One region of the Paenibacillus sp. M2 genome, then DNA from elsewhere that is predicted to be linked to it. Evidence: predicted binding sites of a transcription regulator. Region 1 holds the regulator's gene; each other region holds the start of a gene.
The links. Region 1 encodes Rex, which represses fermentation and respiration genes when NADH is low (regulators of the CRP and FNR family bind a similar motif). Its sites were predicted from a motif close to TTGTGAAATATTTCACAA; they were not measured.
Positions count from the first base shown of each region.

Region 1 (4,203 bases):
CTTGAAGTGAAAGAGGATCAGGATGATTATCAATCGGATAGTCTGATTACGGACATTACAGGATTGCTGAAAGATCTGACCACATTGAAGGAGAATCTGCGTTTCTTCATGCGTATGGATGATGCCAAAACGGTGTACTGGATGGAAGCCAGCGGTCAATTCCGCAGCAAATCTCTCCAGCTGTATGCTGTACCTGTAGATGTCAGTGCACAACTTAAGGATTTATTTTTTGATAAAAAGAAAAGTGTTGTGCTTACATCGGCTACGCTTTCGGTAGATAAGTCATTCCAGTTCATGATTGAACAGCTTGGCTTGCAGGAAGCTTCCGAGAATAATCGGTTGTTAACGTCGATGCTGCCATCACCTTTCAACTATCGCGATCAGGCACTTCTGGTGATTCCGCGTGATTTCCCGAGTGTGAAGGGCAGTGTGGGTGATGCGCACTTTGTCAATATGCTGGTGCAATCACTTGCAGAGACGGCAATTGCCACGCGTGGACGCATGATGGTTCTGTTTACTTCATACAAGATGTTGCGACAGGTCTATGATCCGCTGAAGGAGGCGCTATCTGGTAACGACATCTCGTTGCTTGGGCAAGGCGTTGACAGTGGAAGCCGCTCTAAGCTGACTCGCAGGTTCCAAGATGCCAAAGCTACGGTACTTCTGGGTACAAGCAGCTTCTGGGAGGGTGTAGATATCCCGGGAGAGGCGCTAACCTGTCTCGCTATTGTGCGACTGCCTTTCCAGCCACCGAATCATCCGTTGGTGGAAGCCAAGAGTGAGTTGCTTCAGGAACAGAAGAAAAATCCGTTCATGAAACTGTCCGTGCCGCAAGCGGTCATTCGTTTCAAGCAGGGATTTGGCCGGTTGGTGCGTACAGCGAAGGACAGAGGAATTGTCATTGTTTATGATACACGGGTGATTGAAGCGTACTATGGTAAATTCTTTTTATATTCATTACCTGGTCCCAAAATGGAGCATATGCTCACGGAGCAAATGGTTCCACGAATTACCGAGTGGTTGGAAAAACCTGTTAATGAACAAGAATAATGGTTGTTTTGTTCGTTATATCATTGCATGAGACTATCGTTTGGCGTTAAACTTTATTAGATATTTCCGTATCCGATTAAAGCAGTTGCACGTAAGAACTTATAACCTAAATTACAAGGAGCATTCTGTATAAAATGTCATGTTTATCTTTGAGTTTATACAGAATGCTCATCTTTTCATCTATTATTTTATCGTGGCCTTGGTAAGGGGGAGCAAGAATGAAATCGGATAAAATTTCGGAAGCGGTGGTACGACGTCTGCCTGTATACTTGCGTTATTTGAACGAGTTGCATCAGCGTGAGGTGGCTACTGTTTCTTCTCAAGAGCTTGGACAGAGGCTGGATCTGAATCCGGCCCAAATTCGTAAAGACCTGGCTTACTTCGGTGATTTTGGTCGTAAAGGGATCGGGTATGATGTATCCTATTTGATCGAGAAAATTCGTCACATTCTCAAAATCGATCAGCAAATTAATGTAGCTCTGGTAGGAGCGGGTAATCTCGGTCAAGCCTTGTCCAACTACAACACATATCTGAAAGACAACATGAAGATTGTTGCTGTATTTGATGCATATGGACCGAAGATTGGTAGTCAGATTAACAGTTTGACGGTAAAACCAATGAATGAATTGACGGAAGCGGTTAAAACAGAAAACATCCGCATCGGAATTATCACGGTTCCGGATACGGAAGCCCAAAATGTAGCCGATCAGCTTATTGAATCCGGAATCGAAGCGATTCTTAATTTTGCACCAACCATTCTAAAAACACCGCCGCATATCCGCATTCACCATGCTGACTTTACAACGGATCTGCTTAGTTTGGCCTATTACTTGGAGACTGGAAAGGACGACGAGGAAGATGACAACAAATAGATGGGTAATTCACAACGGCAAATTTGCCGTTAATGAAGGCGGCACAACATGGAACGTGGTTCAAGGATACATGGTTGTCGAGGATGACAAGATTGTGCATATTGGTGAGACATTGCCGGATGGAGACAAAAATTGTACCAAAGTGGATGGAAAAGGACTGTTCTTCCTGCCGGGTCTGATCAATACGCATGGTCATGCAGCAATGTCGTTGCTCAGAGGGCACGGAGATGATCTTGCGTTGCAAGTATGGTTGCAGGAAAAAATGTGGCCGATGGAAGCGAAAATGACTTCACAAGACGTATATTGGGGAACTTCGCTATCGGTGCTTGAAATGTTGAAAGGCGGAACTACAGCTTTCCTGGACATGTACGATCACATGGATCAAGTTGCCAAAGTTGTGGAGCAATCCGGTGTTAGAGCAGCACTGGCACGTGGTGTAATCGGGCTGTGCTCGGAAGAAGAGCAACTGCGGAAACTGGAGGAGTCGGCAGCGTTTGCACGTGAGTGGAATGGACAGGCAGATGGTCGCATTACAACTGTAATCTCGCCACACGCCCCATATACATGCCCTCCTGACTACATAGAGAAGCTTGTGCAGGTCGCGAACGACCTGAACCTTCCTCTCCATACACATATGTCTGAAACGCTTCGTGAAGTGGAGCAGAACGTGGCTGATTATGGACTGCGTCCTGTGGCACATCTGGAGAAACTGGGCTTTTTCTCACGTCCATCCCTGGTTGCACATGCGGTGCATCTGAATGACGAAGAGATTGAGATTCTGGCCCGTCATGATGTGGCTGTATCCCATAACCCGGGAAGTAACCTGAAACTTGCTTCCGGTGTTGCGCGGGTACCAGCATTACTGAAAGCAGGAGTTACCGTTTCACTCGGAACAGACGGACCGGCAAGCAACAACAACCTGGATATGTTCGAGGAAATGAGACTGGCTGCATTGATCCACAAAGGTGTATCTGGTGACCCGACGGCTGTGCCAGCAGGCGAAGCGTTACTCCTCGGAACGTCATACGGTGCCAAGTCCATTTTCATGAACAATACCGGAGCACTTGAGGTCGGCATGAAGGCTGATTTTATCGCTCTTGACATTGAACAGGCACATTTCTATCCACATACAGACCTGATCTCACATACAATCTACTCGGCTTCTGCCAAAGATGTTGAGCACGTATGGGTGGATGGAAAACAAGTGGTCAAACACGGCGAATGTCTGACGCTGGATGAAGAACGCATTTTGCGTGAGTCTCAATTGGCATTTGATGGTCTGCTTGCTCGTTAATTGCAGGACAGAGCATCATAGGGAAAGGAAGTTCGGCTTTTGAAGAAAAAAAAGAAGTGGATATGGATTTCGCTGCTTGCACTGGTTCTGATTCTGTTTGGACTTCAGCGTTATTACGTCTATGTCACGCAGGACCAGCGTAAGGAAGAAGCTCTCGCTATACAGGCAGCACAGAAGCAACTGGGCATTACATCCTATGATGAATTGCGCAAGTACATCTGGGGAGACAAAGAAGGCTCTGACAACATCTACTGGACCCTGATCGGCAAAAATAAGGATAACCAGGATGTTATGGTCTGGGTTAAATTCGATGCAAACAATCAACCGGCTAAGGGTGCAAACGCTGTACACAGTGAGCTGCTGCAGAATGGCATGTCCGAAGCGCAGATCCGCAATCGCTTCAGTTCTGAAGTTCCTGCCGGCGAGATTAAACGAATCATGCCCGGAGTTGTGAATGGAATATATGTGTGGCAAGTGTATTATAAAGACGGTACGCATAACCACTATCGCTTTTATCGTTTTAGCAATGGAGAACAGGTGGACCTGGTCTACACACTACCGAACAGCTAGTACAAATAGAGTGACATAACTAGAGAATTAGAGAAATGAAAGAACCGGCAGACGGATATCCGACTGAACCGGTTCTTTGTGTTGCCTGTAAATATTTTTGATTTAAATAAATCAATTTCATAATACCTTTAGCTGCTTCAATCAAGGGTAGATATAGATCATAACGATTCAATTTGTCTATATCTAGTTACAAAAATCTATTTTTAGTGAGTTATGAAAATGATTTAAATAGTTAAAATTAATAATTTATTCATATTTTCGCCTTCGAAAATGTATATACGATGTGATATACTCAGTTATGTACTCAAAGTTACATTCAAAACAAATAATCCTGTCGAAATTATCGAAGGAGTCAATGTGCACATATTCGTATATACCAATAAGCCAGTAGGTTGGGCCAAAATCTGGGAGGGGTAA
Region 1 is NZ_CP169648.1:4,521,941-4,526,143, reverse strand. Features, by position in the region: gene dinG (ATP-dependent DNA helicase DinG) at 1-1,050, shown strand, start outside; gene ACETMN_RS20475 (redox-sensing transcriptional repressor Rex) at 1,269-1,922, shown strand; gene ACETMN_RS20470 (amidohydrolase) at 1,909-3,216, shown strand; gene ACETMN_RS20465 (DUF5590 domain-containing protein) at 3,256-3,786, shown strand.

Region 2 (4,203 bases), 340 kb from region 1:
GTATGCAATCCCCAGCGACGTTTCACTTCTTTGAAGATTTCAGCTACGAAGTGAGCCTGCAACGTCGGTTCTCCGCCAGATATCGTGAGCCCGCCTCCGGAACTACGATAGTAGGATAGATATGGCTCAATCTCAGCCAATACCTCCTCTAGCGTCATTTCTTTTCCACCATCCAGCGCCCATGTATCAGGGTTGTGGCAATACTGACATTTGAGTAGACATCCTTGCATAAAAAGCACAAAGCGGATGCCTGGGCCGTCAACCGTCCCGAAAGTTTCGAGTGAATGAATATGTCCGTTAACCATGCTGCCTCTTCCTTTCTGTATCCGCATCCGCTGTGCGTTTAATATGATTTGGAATGCCTAGCTCTAGCGGTCTTCTACTTGCAAATTAATTACATCGAGCCATGGAACGTACGGTTGATGACATCCAACTGTTGTTCACGAGTCAATTTAATGAAGTTAACGGCATATCCCGATACCCGTATAGTCAGTTGTGGATAGTTTTCCGGGTGATCCATCGCATCAATCAATTGCTGACGATCAAATACGTTAACGTTCAGGTGATGAGCGTTTTGACCGAAGTAACCATCCATCATCGCAGTCAGATTGGATTTACGTGTAGTCTCCTCTTTACCCAATGCTTTTGGCACGATGGAGAAGGTATTGGAAATTCCGTCAAGACTGTGTTCATAAGGTAATTTGGCTACAGAGCCAAGGGATGCCAGTGCACCTTTTTTGTCACGACCATGCATTGGGTTCGCACCTGGAGCAAATGGTTCACCTGCTTTACGACCATCCGGTGTAGTCCCTGTTTTCTTACCATATACCACGTTGGAAGTGATCGTCAGAACGGATTGTGTTGGAACTGCGTTACGGTAAGCTTTGTGCTTGCGAATCATGCCCATGAAGTTCTCGACCAGTTCAACAGCAATGCTGTCTACGCTGTCTTCATTGTTACCGTAACAAGGGAAGTCTCCTTCGATTTCAAAATCAACGGCGATGCCTTGTTCGTTACGAATTGGTTTTACTTTGGCATATTTGATTGCACTCAGTGAATCTGCTGTAACCGAGAGACCGGCGATACCACAAGCCATTGTACGTACAATGTCACGGTCATGTAATGCCATTTCGATACGCTCATAGCTGTATTTATCGTGCATGTAGTGAATGACGTTGAGGGTGTTCATATACAGTTTCGCCAGCCACTCCATCATTGGTTTGAAGCGTTTCATAACCTCATTGTAATCCAGCACTTCGCTAGTGATGGCAGGATACTCAGGTCCAACTTGTGCTCCGGATTTCTCGTCACGACCACCGTTGATCGCATACAGGAGAGCTTTTGCCAAGTTGGCACGAGCGCCGAAGAATTGCATTTGTTTCCCGATCTTCATAGCCGATACACAGCATGCAATACCGTAATCGTCACCATAGATTGGACGCATCAGATCATCATTTTCATACTGAATTGAACTTGTTTCGATGGATACTTTACTGCAATAATCTTTGAAAGCTTCTGGAAGTTTCGTGGACCAAAGTACAGTCAAGTTCGGTTCTGGTGCAGGACCCAAGTTGTGCAGTGTATGCAGGAAACGGAAGCTGTTTTTGGTTACGCGTGTTTCACCATTCACTGACATACCACCGATGGACTCAGTCACCCATGTTGGATCTCCACTGAACAGTTCGTTGTAATCCGGTGTACGCAGGAATTTGACAATCCGCAGTTTCATTACAAAATGGTCAACCAATTCCTGAGCCTGTTCTTCGGACAAAATGCCCTCTTGCAGGTCACGTTCAATGTAGATATCCAGGAAAGAAGATACACGTCCCAGTGACATCGCAGCACCGTTCTGTTCTTTGATCGCAGCGAGATAACCGAAGTACAACCATTGGAACGCTTCTTTTGCTGTTGTCGCTGGTAAGGAAATATCGAACCCGTGCATATCGCCCAATTGTTTCAATTCTTGCAATGCACGAATCTGTTCAGACAATTCTTCCCGCAGACGAATGACATCTTCATCAATGACATCAACTTCGAGTGCGTTCAATTCGCCTTTTTTGTTACGAATCAGGAAGTCTACCCCGTACAAAGCTACACGACGATAGTCACCGATGATCCGGCCACGGCCGTAAGCATCTGGCAGACCTGTGATAATCCCTGCTTTTCGCGCTGCACGCATATCGGAAGTATAAGCATCGAATACACCTTGGTTATGTGTTTTGCGAATGTTCGTAAATATATCAATGACGCCTTGAGGCAATTCGAAGCCGTATGCTTCACATGCATCAATCATCATCCGGATTCCGCCTGTTGGTTGAATGGAACGTTTGAACGGAGCATCGGTCTGAACGCCGACGATCTGCTCTTTGGATTGATCCAGATAACCTGGTTGGTGAGAAACAATAGTCGCTGGTGTGTTCACATCAACGTCAAGGACACCGCCGTTATCCCGTTCTTTTTTGGTCAGATCAGATACGATCTCCCACAATTCTTTGGTATTCTGGGTTGCATCTGCGAGAAATGCATCATCACCGTAATACGGAGACAAGTTGTGTGCCAGAAAATCATTCACGTCTACGGATTTGGTCCATGTTCCTTTGGTAAAGTTTCTCCAGCCTGTTTGTTGTTTGACATCTTTTTCAATCACCGACATCGTAATCCCTCCACTAATTTGGATTTCTGGACACATAACATCTTGCTTCATTCGTATCATTGTGTGCCCAGAGCCGCGATTAATGTGAATTGTTTCACATAAACCGGAACATGTTCTCTCTACTTGGGAACCGGAACCGCGGAATGAATGTTTTTCTTACATTTTCAGTATACGACTTGGGGCTTTCATCATCTGTGATTTTTGTCACAAAGTCAGTGAACTAACTCACTCCACCTGCGCTGTGTCCCAATGAACCCTGTAAATTCACACTTAGCCACTGCGCGGGCAGAACAACTTCCGATCGCTGTTATCCCCGGATTTTTTCGATTTTATTTTTCAAAGGGGAAAATCCGGGGATAAAGGCGAACGCTCCGCATCTTCAGTTTTTTCTGCCCTCTCCGTTATTGTGTGAACATCTGGATCAAACAACCTCATCACGGATTCCGTGTAACCTCTTTAGGACCATTGCTCCCTTAAACTCGGAGCAAACAAGGACTTTGATCATTTCCTGAAAAACAGGTGCTTCGCTCTTCTGTTTTTCTGCCCTCTCCGTTATTGTGTGAACATCTGGCTCAAACAGCCACCTCACGGATTCCATGCCACCTCTTTAGAACCCTTTGCTCCTCTATGCTCGGAGCAAACAAGGACTTTGATCATTTCCTGAAAAACAGGTGCTTCGCTCTTCTGTTTTTCTGCCCTCTCCGTTATTGTGTGAACATCTGGCTCAAACAGCCACCTCACGGATTCCATGCCACCTCTTTAGAACCCTTTGCTCCTCTATGCTCGGAGCAAACAAGGACTTAGGATCATTTCCTGAAAAACAGGTGCTCGCTCTTCTGTTTTTCTGCCCTCTCCGTTATTGTGCGAACATCTGACTCAAACAGCGACGTCACGGATTCCATGCCACCTCTTTAGAACCCTTTGCTCCTCTATGCTCGGAGCAAACAAGGATTTAGGACCATTTCCTGAAAAACAGATGCTCGCTCTTCTGTTTTTCTGCCCTCTCGTTATTGTGCGAACATCTGACTCAAACAGCCACGTCACGGATTCCATGCCATCTCTTTAGAGCCCTTTGCTCCTCTATGCTCGGAGCAAACTAAATCTTAGAATAAATTCTGAAAAACAGGTGCTTTGCTCTCCTATTTTTCTGCCCTCTCGTTATTGTGTGTAAGACGGCAATCGGGGCTCCCCTCTCGGGGAACCCTGATCTTCTTGCCGTAAGTCACGCTTCGTTCTAGATTTGTTATTCAAACTTTCCGTAGAAAGCGTTGCGGTATACATCAGCCAGTTCAGTTACCAACGGCAACTTCGGATTGGCAGTTGTACATTGGTCTTCGAAGGCACGGTCAGCCAGATAATCTACATGTGCTTCAAAGTCTTTGGCATCAAATCCGATTTCCTGGAACGATTCTTCAATGCCCAATGTTTTGTTCAGTTTGCGAATGGCATTGATAAGACTGGTTACGCCTTCTTCTGTTGTACGTGCAGGCAATCCCAGAATCCGGGCAATTTCGGCATACCGCTCATCCGCTATAAAGTGCGAATATTTC
Region 2 is NZ_CP169648.1:4,860,729-4,864,931, forward strand. Features, by position in the region: gene pflA (pyruvate formate-lyase-activating protein) at 1-305, opposite strand, end outside; gene pflB (formate C-acetyltransferase) at 395-2,653, opposite strand; gene ACETMN_RS22550 (hypothetical protein) at 3,075-3,251, opposite strand; gene adhE (bifunctional acetaldehyde-CoA/alcohol dehydrogenase) at 3,897-4,203, opposite strand, start outside.
Region 2: the regulator Rex is predicted to act here: its motif matches at 2,736-2,753, upstream of pflB (formate C-acetyltransferase).

Region 3 (4,203 bases), 1.1 Mb from region 1:
TGCTTCGGTCTGCATATCGATGACCCATAGGAACAGCGACTACAATCGGGTCGTCATATAGTATCTGACATTCGATATCGTCACCTTGAATCGGAGGGGAGGAGAGACAAAAGTCCACCTCGCCCCGATGTAGGAGTCTGGACATGTTTTCTAACGAAACCATTTGCACATGGAACTGAATATCCGGCTTGTTTTTCCGGAATTCCCGCAGTATGCCGGGCAATGTGCTCGCCGTAGTCACTGCCAATTGCAGTGTACCCTGATTCGGGTTGGAGAGGTCAGCGATTTCCCGCTTTCCTTGTTCCAATTCAAATAAGGCTTTTTCAGTTCGCTGAAGAAATGTTCTTCCAAAGTCGTTTAATCGCAGCTTTCTCCCGATTCGATCAAATAAAGGGACTCCCAAGTCGTCCTCTAATCGTTGTATCGTTTTGCTCAGGGAGGATTGCGTGACATGCAGCTTTCCCGCAGCTTCCGTAACATGTTCGCATCGGGCCACCGTCAGGAAATATTTTAGTTGAAGAAGCTCCATTTGCACCATTCCTTCATTCCTTCTAGTTCATCAAATCATAACATATAATGCGTTGGAATAAATGAATAAGTTCAAGTAAGATAACAGCAGAAGAGAGAGAGGTGCACCAATGAACGTTCGAAATAAAGGATTGATGTTAGCTGTTGGACTCGGAATTATGTTGAATCCGTTGAATTCCTCCATGATTTCGGTGGCAATCTCCAGGCTACAACAAGTGTATCAACTTAATTTTACAGCCGTTTCGTGGATTATTTTATCATTTTACATTGCCAGTGCTGTCGCTCAACCCGTCATGGGCAAGTGTAGTGATTTGTTTGGCCGCAGGAAGATCTTCCTCATGGGTCTTGTTATTGTTTTTGTATCGTCCATGTTAGCTCCGTGGTCTCCCAGTTTTTCGTGGCTCATCGTATTCCGGATCGTTCAATCAATTGGCACAAGCATGATGGTGGCCGTCGGAATGGCGATTGTCAGAATGAACGTGACTGAAAAGCAAGCCTCCGCCTTGTCCACCTTGGCTATATTCCTTTCTGGAGCGGCTGCAATTGGACCTTTTATTGGTGGAGTATTGATTCATTGGTGGGACTGGCACAGCATATTCTTCGTTAATATTCCGTTTGTCATGGCAAGCTTTTGGTTCGCCTGGAAAACAATCCCGAAGGACGAGCAATCTCCGTCTATCTCTGGTCACATGTCCATTCGGCAATGGCTAGCGTTAATTGACGCACCAGGTATCCTGATGTTTACGGTAGCTTTGGTGACTCTGCTCATCGGTTTACTTTCAGTAAATTCCACAGGAGATATTTCAACATGGCATCTGCTGACAGGGGGGATCGGGTTAATCGCACTCGTCATGTTCTTCCGACATGAATTAAAAGCAGCCACGCCTTTTATCCCTCTGCGAACGTTTGCCTCATATCCGGAGATGACTTGGGTGAATGTGCAATACATGCTGGTGAACATCCTGTTTTACGCACTTTTTTTTGGAGTTCCTACGTATTTGAAGCAGGTACGTCATCTCAACGAAGTTCATACAGGAATGAGCATGCTAGCTTTGGGGTTATGTTCAGTCATTATTGCTCCGATCGCAGGGCGCTGGATTGACAGATCAGGATCACGGCCAGCTCTGATCGTATCCGCTTCTTTAATGACATTTGGATCTATATTGATCGTTGTTATGAATGAAACTTCTCCAATCTTCATAATCATTGTTGCTTTAGCTTTATTTGGAATAAGTAATGGCCTAAACGCGGTCGGCATGCAAGCAGCACTGTTTAAAAGCACACCGAAAGAAATGATCGGAGTGGCATCGGGTATTTTTAATACATCACGCTACCTGGGGACCATTTTATCGTCGTTATTGATTGGAATTGTTATGGGGGATACATTCAATGTGACAGGATTTCAGAAGCTTGGAATCATCCTTACGGTATTAGCTGCATCACTGATCATCATGAGCGTACGTCGCGAGGCAGGTTTAGTGAGTCCGGAGCAAGTAAGCAAGTAAAATAGAGAATCTGCCGTGCAATAACACGTTTACACCCAATGAATCAATAGCTCCATTGGGTGTATTTTTTGATTTTCACCAAGTTGTCAGAAAGAGTTGATCCTTTCTTGAACGTTTAGGGTAGAACACGTGTCTTTGATTGAATTAGGTAAAAATAAAGATATAATAATTTTGATTAATAGGCTTGGTTAGTACTTTAAGTGCATTAATATCAGATTTTAATAGGCATCCAATGCTTGTTATTATCGGGGGCCTACAGGAGTAAACGCATTATAGGTGTGGCAAGATATCGTCATACCTAACTTTGTGAAATTTTTCGCAACTCTGCATTGAGCTTGGCCAAAGCTGATATTGAATGTTTCTAAATTGAACAGAGTTTGAAAGGAGGCAACACAAAGAATGGCTATTGATACGGTGTTATGGAGCAGGCTAGTGACTGGTTTGACGCTCGGGTTCCACGTGATTTTTGCAACGCTAGGTGTCGGCGTACCTTTGATGATTGCTATTGCAGAGTTCATCGGCATTCGGAAGAAGGATCACCATTACATACTTATGGCAAAGAGGTGGTCCAGAGGGTTTGTCATTTCTGTCGCGGTTGGTGTCGTGACAGGCACAGCGATCTCACTACAGTTGGCCTTGGTATGGCCGAATTTTATGAAACTTGCCGGGAATGTCATTGCACTGCCACTATTTATGGAAGTATTTGCATTCTTTTTTGAAGCAATATTCCTGGGCATTTATCTGTACACGTGGGATCGGTTCAAAAATCCGTATATCCACTGGTTGCTGACTATTCCGATTGTCGCCGGGGCAGGCATGTCTGCTGTTTTTATTACAACAGTGAACGGATTCATGAACCAGCCTGAAGGTTTTGTCATGGAAGCAGGTCAATTCATGGCAGTGAACCCCGTGCAAGCGATGCTGAATACAGCGACGTTCTCCAAAGTGTTCCATGTATTAAGCTCGGCTTATCTGACAGGAGCTGCTCTGTTAGCAGGAATAGCAGCCTTTGCGATGCTGAGAAAAGGAGTGTCGGCCTACCACAAAAAAGGCTTGAATCTCATGATGGCCGTTGTGCTGGTATTCAGTTTGTTAAATTCTTTAGCTGGAGATGTGTCTGCCAAGTTTTTGGCTGAGCATCAGCCGGAGAAGCTCGCAGCTGCCGAGTGGCATTTCGAGACGGAAAGCGGCGCGGATTTGATTTTTTTGGGATGGCTGAATGCAGAACATGAAATTATAGGCGCTCTTCATTTGCCGAAACTGCTCAGTTTCCTTGCCTTTGGAGACTTTAACGCCGAGGTAACCGGGCTGAACGAATTTCCACCAGATGAACACCCGCCCTTACTTGTGCATTATTTGTTTGATCTAATGGCTGGTATTGGATTCGCTCTGCTTGCTATATCAAGTCTGTACTTCCTGTTTGTATTCTGGAAGAAACGTAATCAGTTTAACAAGTGGATGCTTCGTATGGTTGCACTGAGTGCACCGCTTGCTTTTCTGGCCGTTGAGATGGGTTGGTTTTATGCAGAGATCGGGCGGCAACCATGGATCATCCGAGGTTATATGCGGGTAGAAGAGGCCGCTACTTCTTCACCAAGTGTGAGAATTTTATTTTTCGTCTTCTTGCTTCTCTACATCCTGCTAGGCGTTATGTGTGTCGTCGTACTGAGACGGTTGTTCAATAACAATCCTGCTGAACTCGAGATGGAGAAATGGTTGAAGGAGAAGCATGATCAATCAGCCAAGAAAGGGGATCAGGCCTGATGAGTTATGAATTAATTGGTATTTCGGTACTCTGGCTGTTCTTGTACGGCTATCTTATTGTAGCTTCCATTGATTTTGGAGCAGGTTTCTTTGCCTTTTATGCACGCCTGACAAAGCAGGATCATCTGATTAATCGTCTGATCTCCCGTTATCTATCACCTGTCTGGGAGATCACCAATGTATTCTTTGTCTTTTTCTATATTGGCATCGTTGGATTTTTCCCGGACACGGCCTATTATTATGGCTCAGCGCTGCTTGTTCCAGGAAGTATTGCCGTCATTTTACTTGCCATTCGTGGGTCGTTCTATGCTTTCGAAAATTATGGTTCCAAAAAAAGTATCGTGTATTTGTTCTTATATGGAGCTACAGGGTTGCTTATTCCAGCGTCATTGTCAGTGGCACTGAC
Region 3 is NZ_CP169648.1:3,434,899-3,439,101, forward strand. Features, by position in the region: gene ACETMN_RS15650 (LysR family transcriptional regulator) at 1-529, opposite strand, end outside; gene ACETMN_RS15655 (MFS transporter) at 639-2,033, shown strand; gene ACETMN_RS15660 (cytochrome ubiquinol oxidase subunit I) at 2,433-3,797, shown strand; gene ACETMN_RS15665 (cytochrome d ubiquinol oxidase subunit II) at 3,797-4,203, shown strand, end outside.
Region 3: the regulator Rex is predicted to act here: its motif matches at 2,338-2,355, upstream of ACETMN_RS15660 (cytochrome ubiquinol oxidase subunit I).

Region 4 (4,203 bases), 2.9 Mb from region 1:
TTGACATTGCGCAAATATGCCCCTTCACCGCGTACGGCTTCTGACACAAGGAAACGTGGGGCTCCCGGGTAACATAGGGAGGTGGGGTGGAATTGGATAAATTCCATGTCACGAACAATAGCCCCAGCCCGATAGGCCATGGCTACACCATCTGCAGTAGCTACATCCGGATTCGTCGTGTATCGGTACAGTTGTCCTGCTCCACCAGAGCAAAGAACAGTTGCCTGTGCCTTAACGAACACTTGGGATCCGTCATCCTTCAGAACCAGAGCGCCAATGCATTCCCCTCGATCTCGATCTGTAATCAGGTCAACAACAAAATGCTCATCCCATACTTCAATCCCGGGATGTTCATTCACTTCAACAGCAAGCGCACGTACAATCTCATATCCTGTTGCATCTCCGTTGGCATGCAAAATACGGCGGTGGCTATGCGCACCTTCCTGCGTCAACGCCAACTCGCCGTTCTCCAGATCAAATAAAGTACCCAAACGAATCAGTTCCTTCACTCCGTCCGGACCCTCATTCACCAATACCTCTACCGCTTCGGAGCGGCATAAGCCCGCTCCTGCTACAAGTGTGTCCTGCAAGTGGTAAGCAGGTGAATCATCCTCAGCAATAACCGCAGCGATGCCTCCCTGCGCATATCTGGTGTTACTTTCAAGTAAAGACTTCTTCGTGATCATTAATACACGTTGTTGTTCACTTGCCTTAATGGCGGTAAACAAACCAGCAATCCCTGAGCCTATAACCAGTACATCCGTCTCTACCATGGGTAGCGCAGACAGATCAAAATCAACTAAATATTGCGGTATCATGTTATTCACCTGTCTTGGAGCAAGAGTAGCGCATCCTACTTTACCAACAACATGCGCTCTAGTGATTCTCTGGCTTTGTCGGCAACGGCCGGTGGCACGTAGATTTGCGGCTTCATCGTTTCCAGGCATTTCACCAGTTTCTTCAAGTTGTTCACCTTCATGTTGGGGCATACGAGGAACTTGGTAGCAAAGTGGAACTGTTTATCCGGACTATCCAGACGAAGCTGATATCCTGTACCATCTTCGGTACCTACGATAAATTCCTTCGCTGATGAATTTTTGCAATACTCCAGAATAGCTGTTGTGCTGCCTACAAAATCACCCATTTCTACAACCTCAGGGCGACACTCTGGATGGACAACAAACTCTGCATTTGGATGCTTGGCTCTCATCTCCACCACATCTTTGACTGTGAGCATATCGTGAGTGTTGCAGTAACCTTCCCAGATAATCATTTTCTTGTCTGTATGCTGCTGCACATAATGTCCCAGGTTTTTATCCGGTACCCAGATAATTTCGTCGGAATCCACCGATTGAATAACCCGGACTGCATTCGCCGATGTACAACAGATGTCAGTCTCTGCTTTGATTTCAGCCGAGGAATTGATATACGTAACTACCTTGGCATTAGGATGTTGTGCTTTCAATTTGCGTAGTCCATCCACATTCACCATATCTGCCATTGGGCAGCCCGCACGTTCGTCCGGGATAATAACTGTTTTATTTGGCGCCAGAATTTTAGCGCTTTCACCCATAAAATGAACACCACAGAAAACGATCACATCCGCATCTGTCTGTGCTGCCTTCTGGGCTAACAGAAATGAATCTCCACGGAAGTCGGCAACCTCCTGTACTTCGTCACGTTGATAATAATGGGCAAGAATAATGGCATTTCGTTCCTTCTTCAACACCATAAGCCGCTCACGCAGCTCGCGGTTCATCTCAGCCTTGCGCTCTAAAGCCAGAGCTTCCACCTGTGATCCTCTCCTTTATCGGGACAGCGTCATGCGCTGTTTCGTGGGCTAACCTAGTCGTTATCTTCGCTTGAGAAACGAATCACAAGCGGTTTAACAACTAATTTACACAACGTTCACGACTCTGTCAATAAATGAAAAAGGCCCGGAACAGCGCTGTAACCACCTGTTTACTAACTGGTTCGCCATCTAACTCCCGTTTATCTTTATCTATCCTCTTTTAAAATAATGGATAAAAAAAGAGAGCCTCGAGGGCTCTCTTGATTTCACCTGCTATCATAGCCAGATGTATTGTGCATTAAGACGTTGGCTTAGTTCCGCCATCATCCGGGTTATTGTTATTACCCTTTTCCAGATTCGGAGCTTCGTTTGGAATATCTCCGGCTGGTGGCTCAGGCGTTTCATCTTTACCCTGAATACGAACGCGCACATCACCGATGGTGTCGATGATTGGCTCTCCGCCTTCAGTTGGTGTGCCTTCACCATCATTGTCATTCTCTGCTTTTGGAGTCAAAGAACCTGTTTCGATCAATTGCTTGATCTGATCCATTTCCAAAGTCTCAACCTCAAGCAAAGTTTGAGCGATCAGGTGCATCTCTTTTGAATGTTTAACAAGCAAGTCCTTACACTTCTCATAACAGTCATTGATAAAGCGTTGCATTTCCTGATCAATCTCGTAAGCAATGGAATCCGAGTAATTCTGTTCATGACCGATATCCCGACCAAGGAATACCTGTCCTTGTGAACTTCCGAATTGCATAGGTCCCAATTTCTCACTCATACCGTATTCCATAACCATGCTGCGAACAATACCTGTCGCTTGCTGGAAGTCACTGTATGCACCAGTACCAATTTCTCCGATGAACAATTCTTCAGCTACACGACCCCCGAGAAGTCCGGTTACTTTATCCAGCAATTCCTGCTTGGTAACCAGCATACGGTCTTCTTTTGGCAACATGATTACATATCCACCCGCACGTCCGCGCGGAATAATGGTCACTTTATGTACCATATCAGCATGTTCGAGGAAGTACCCTACAATGGTATGACCTGCTTCGTGATAAGCAACGATTCGTTTCTCGCGATCACTGATGACACGGCTTTTCTTCTCCGTACCAACGATGACACGGTCAATCGCTTCGTCAACTTCCTTCATGGAAATATCTTTACGGTTACGACGCGCTGCAAGTAATGCCGCTTCGTTCAAGAGATTCTCCAAATCCGCACCAGAGAAACCTGTTGTACGCTTCGCGATGATATCCATTTTCACATCTTTGGTCAGTGGTTTATTACGGGAATGTACTTTCAGGACAGCTTCACGACCTCTTACGTCAGGGCGGTCAACCGTAATTTGACGGTCAAAACGTCCAGGACGCAGCAAGGCAGGGTCCAAAATATCTGCACGGTTCGTTGCGGCTATGATGATAATACCTTCGTTAACTCCGAATCCGTCCATCTCAACGAGCAACTGGTTGAGTGTCTGTTCACGTTCATCGTGACCACCACCGAGACCAGCACCACGCTGACGTCCTACAGCATCAATCTCATCGATAAAGATGATACACGGGGCATTTTTCTTCGCATTTTCAAACAAATCACGTACACGTGATGCACCGACACCGACAAACATTTCCACGAAGTCGGAACCTGAAATAGTGAAGAATGGTACACCCGCTTCACCGGCTACGGCACGAGCGAGCAATGTTTTACCGGTACCTGGAGGGCCTACGAGCAACACGCCCTTAGGAATCCGTGCACCTACAGCTGCGAATTTACGAGGGTCTTTGAGGAAGTCTACAACCTCAACAAGTTCCTGTTTCTCTTCGTCAGCACCCGCAACATCTTCAAATGTAACCCGCTTCTTCTCTTCGTTGTAGAGACGAGCACGGCTTTTACCAAAGTTCATTACTTTACCGCCGCCGCCTTGAGCCTGATTAAACAGGAAGAAGAACAGCAGGAACATAATGATCAAAGGAATAAAGGAAGTCAGCAACGTCAACCAGATGCTGTCACCTTTCATTGGCTCCTGATGATATTGGAAATTGTTAGTTTCACTTGCAGCTACAAGCTCACTAATTGCCTCATCCGTAGGAGGAATATACGTTGAGAAATTTTCTGATTTGGCGCCATCAGGTGCCTTCTTGTATTGACCGGTCACGAGATACGTTTGACCGTTGAATTGAACCGTCAATTCAGAGACATTGTTGGCTTTGATCGCTGCACGCAACTGATCATATCTAGGATTATCGGTGGCTTCGCCGCCATTGCTGACGAACTGGACTATCCCCACCACAACTAAAAAAAGAATCAAATAAAAACCAGAATTCCGGATGAACCGATTCATCCCCTACCTCCTCTCGAGACACTTTAATTATTTTAACATAGCCCGACATGGCTTCTCAACAGAAGCC
Region 4 is NZ_CP169648.1:63,801-68,003, reverse strand. Features, by position in the region: gene nadB (L-aspartate oxidase) at 1-818, opposite strand, end outside; gene nadA (quinolinate synthase NadA) at 854-1,792, opposite strand; gene ftsH (ATP-dependent zinc metalloprotease FtsH) at 2,091-4,136, opposite strand.
Region 4: the regulator Rex is predicted to act here: its motif matches at 1,863-1,880, upstream of nadA (quinolinate synthase NadA).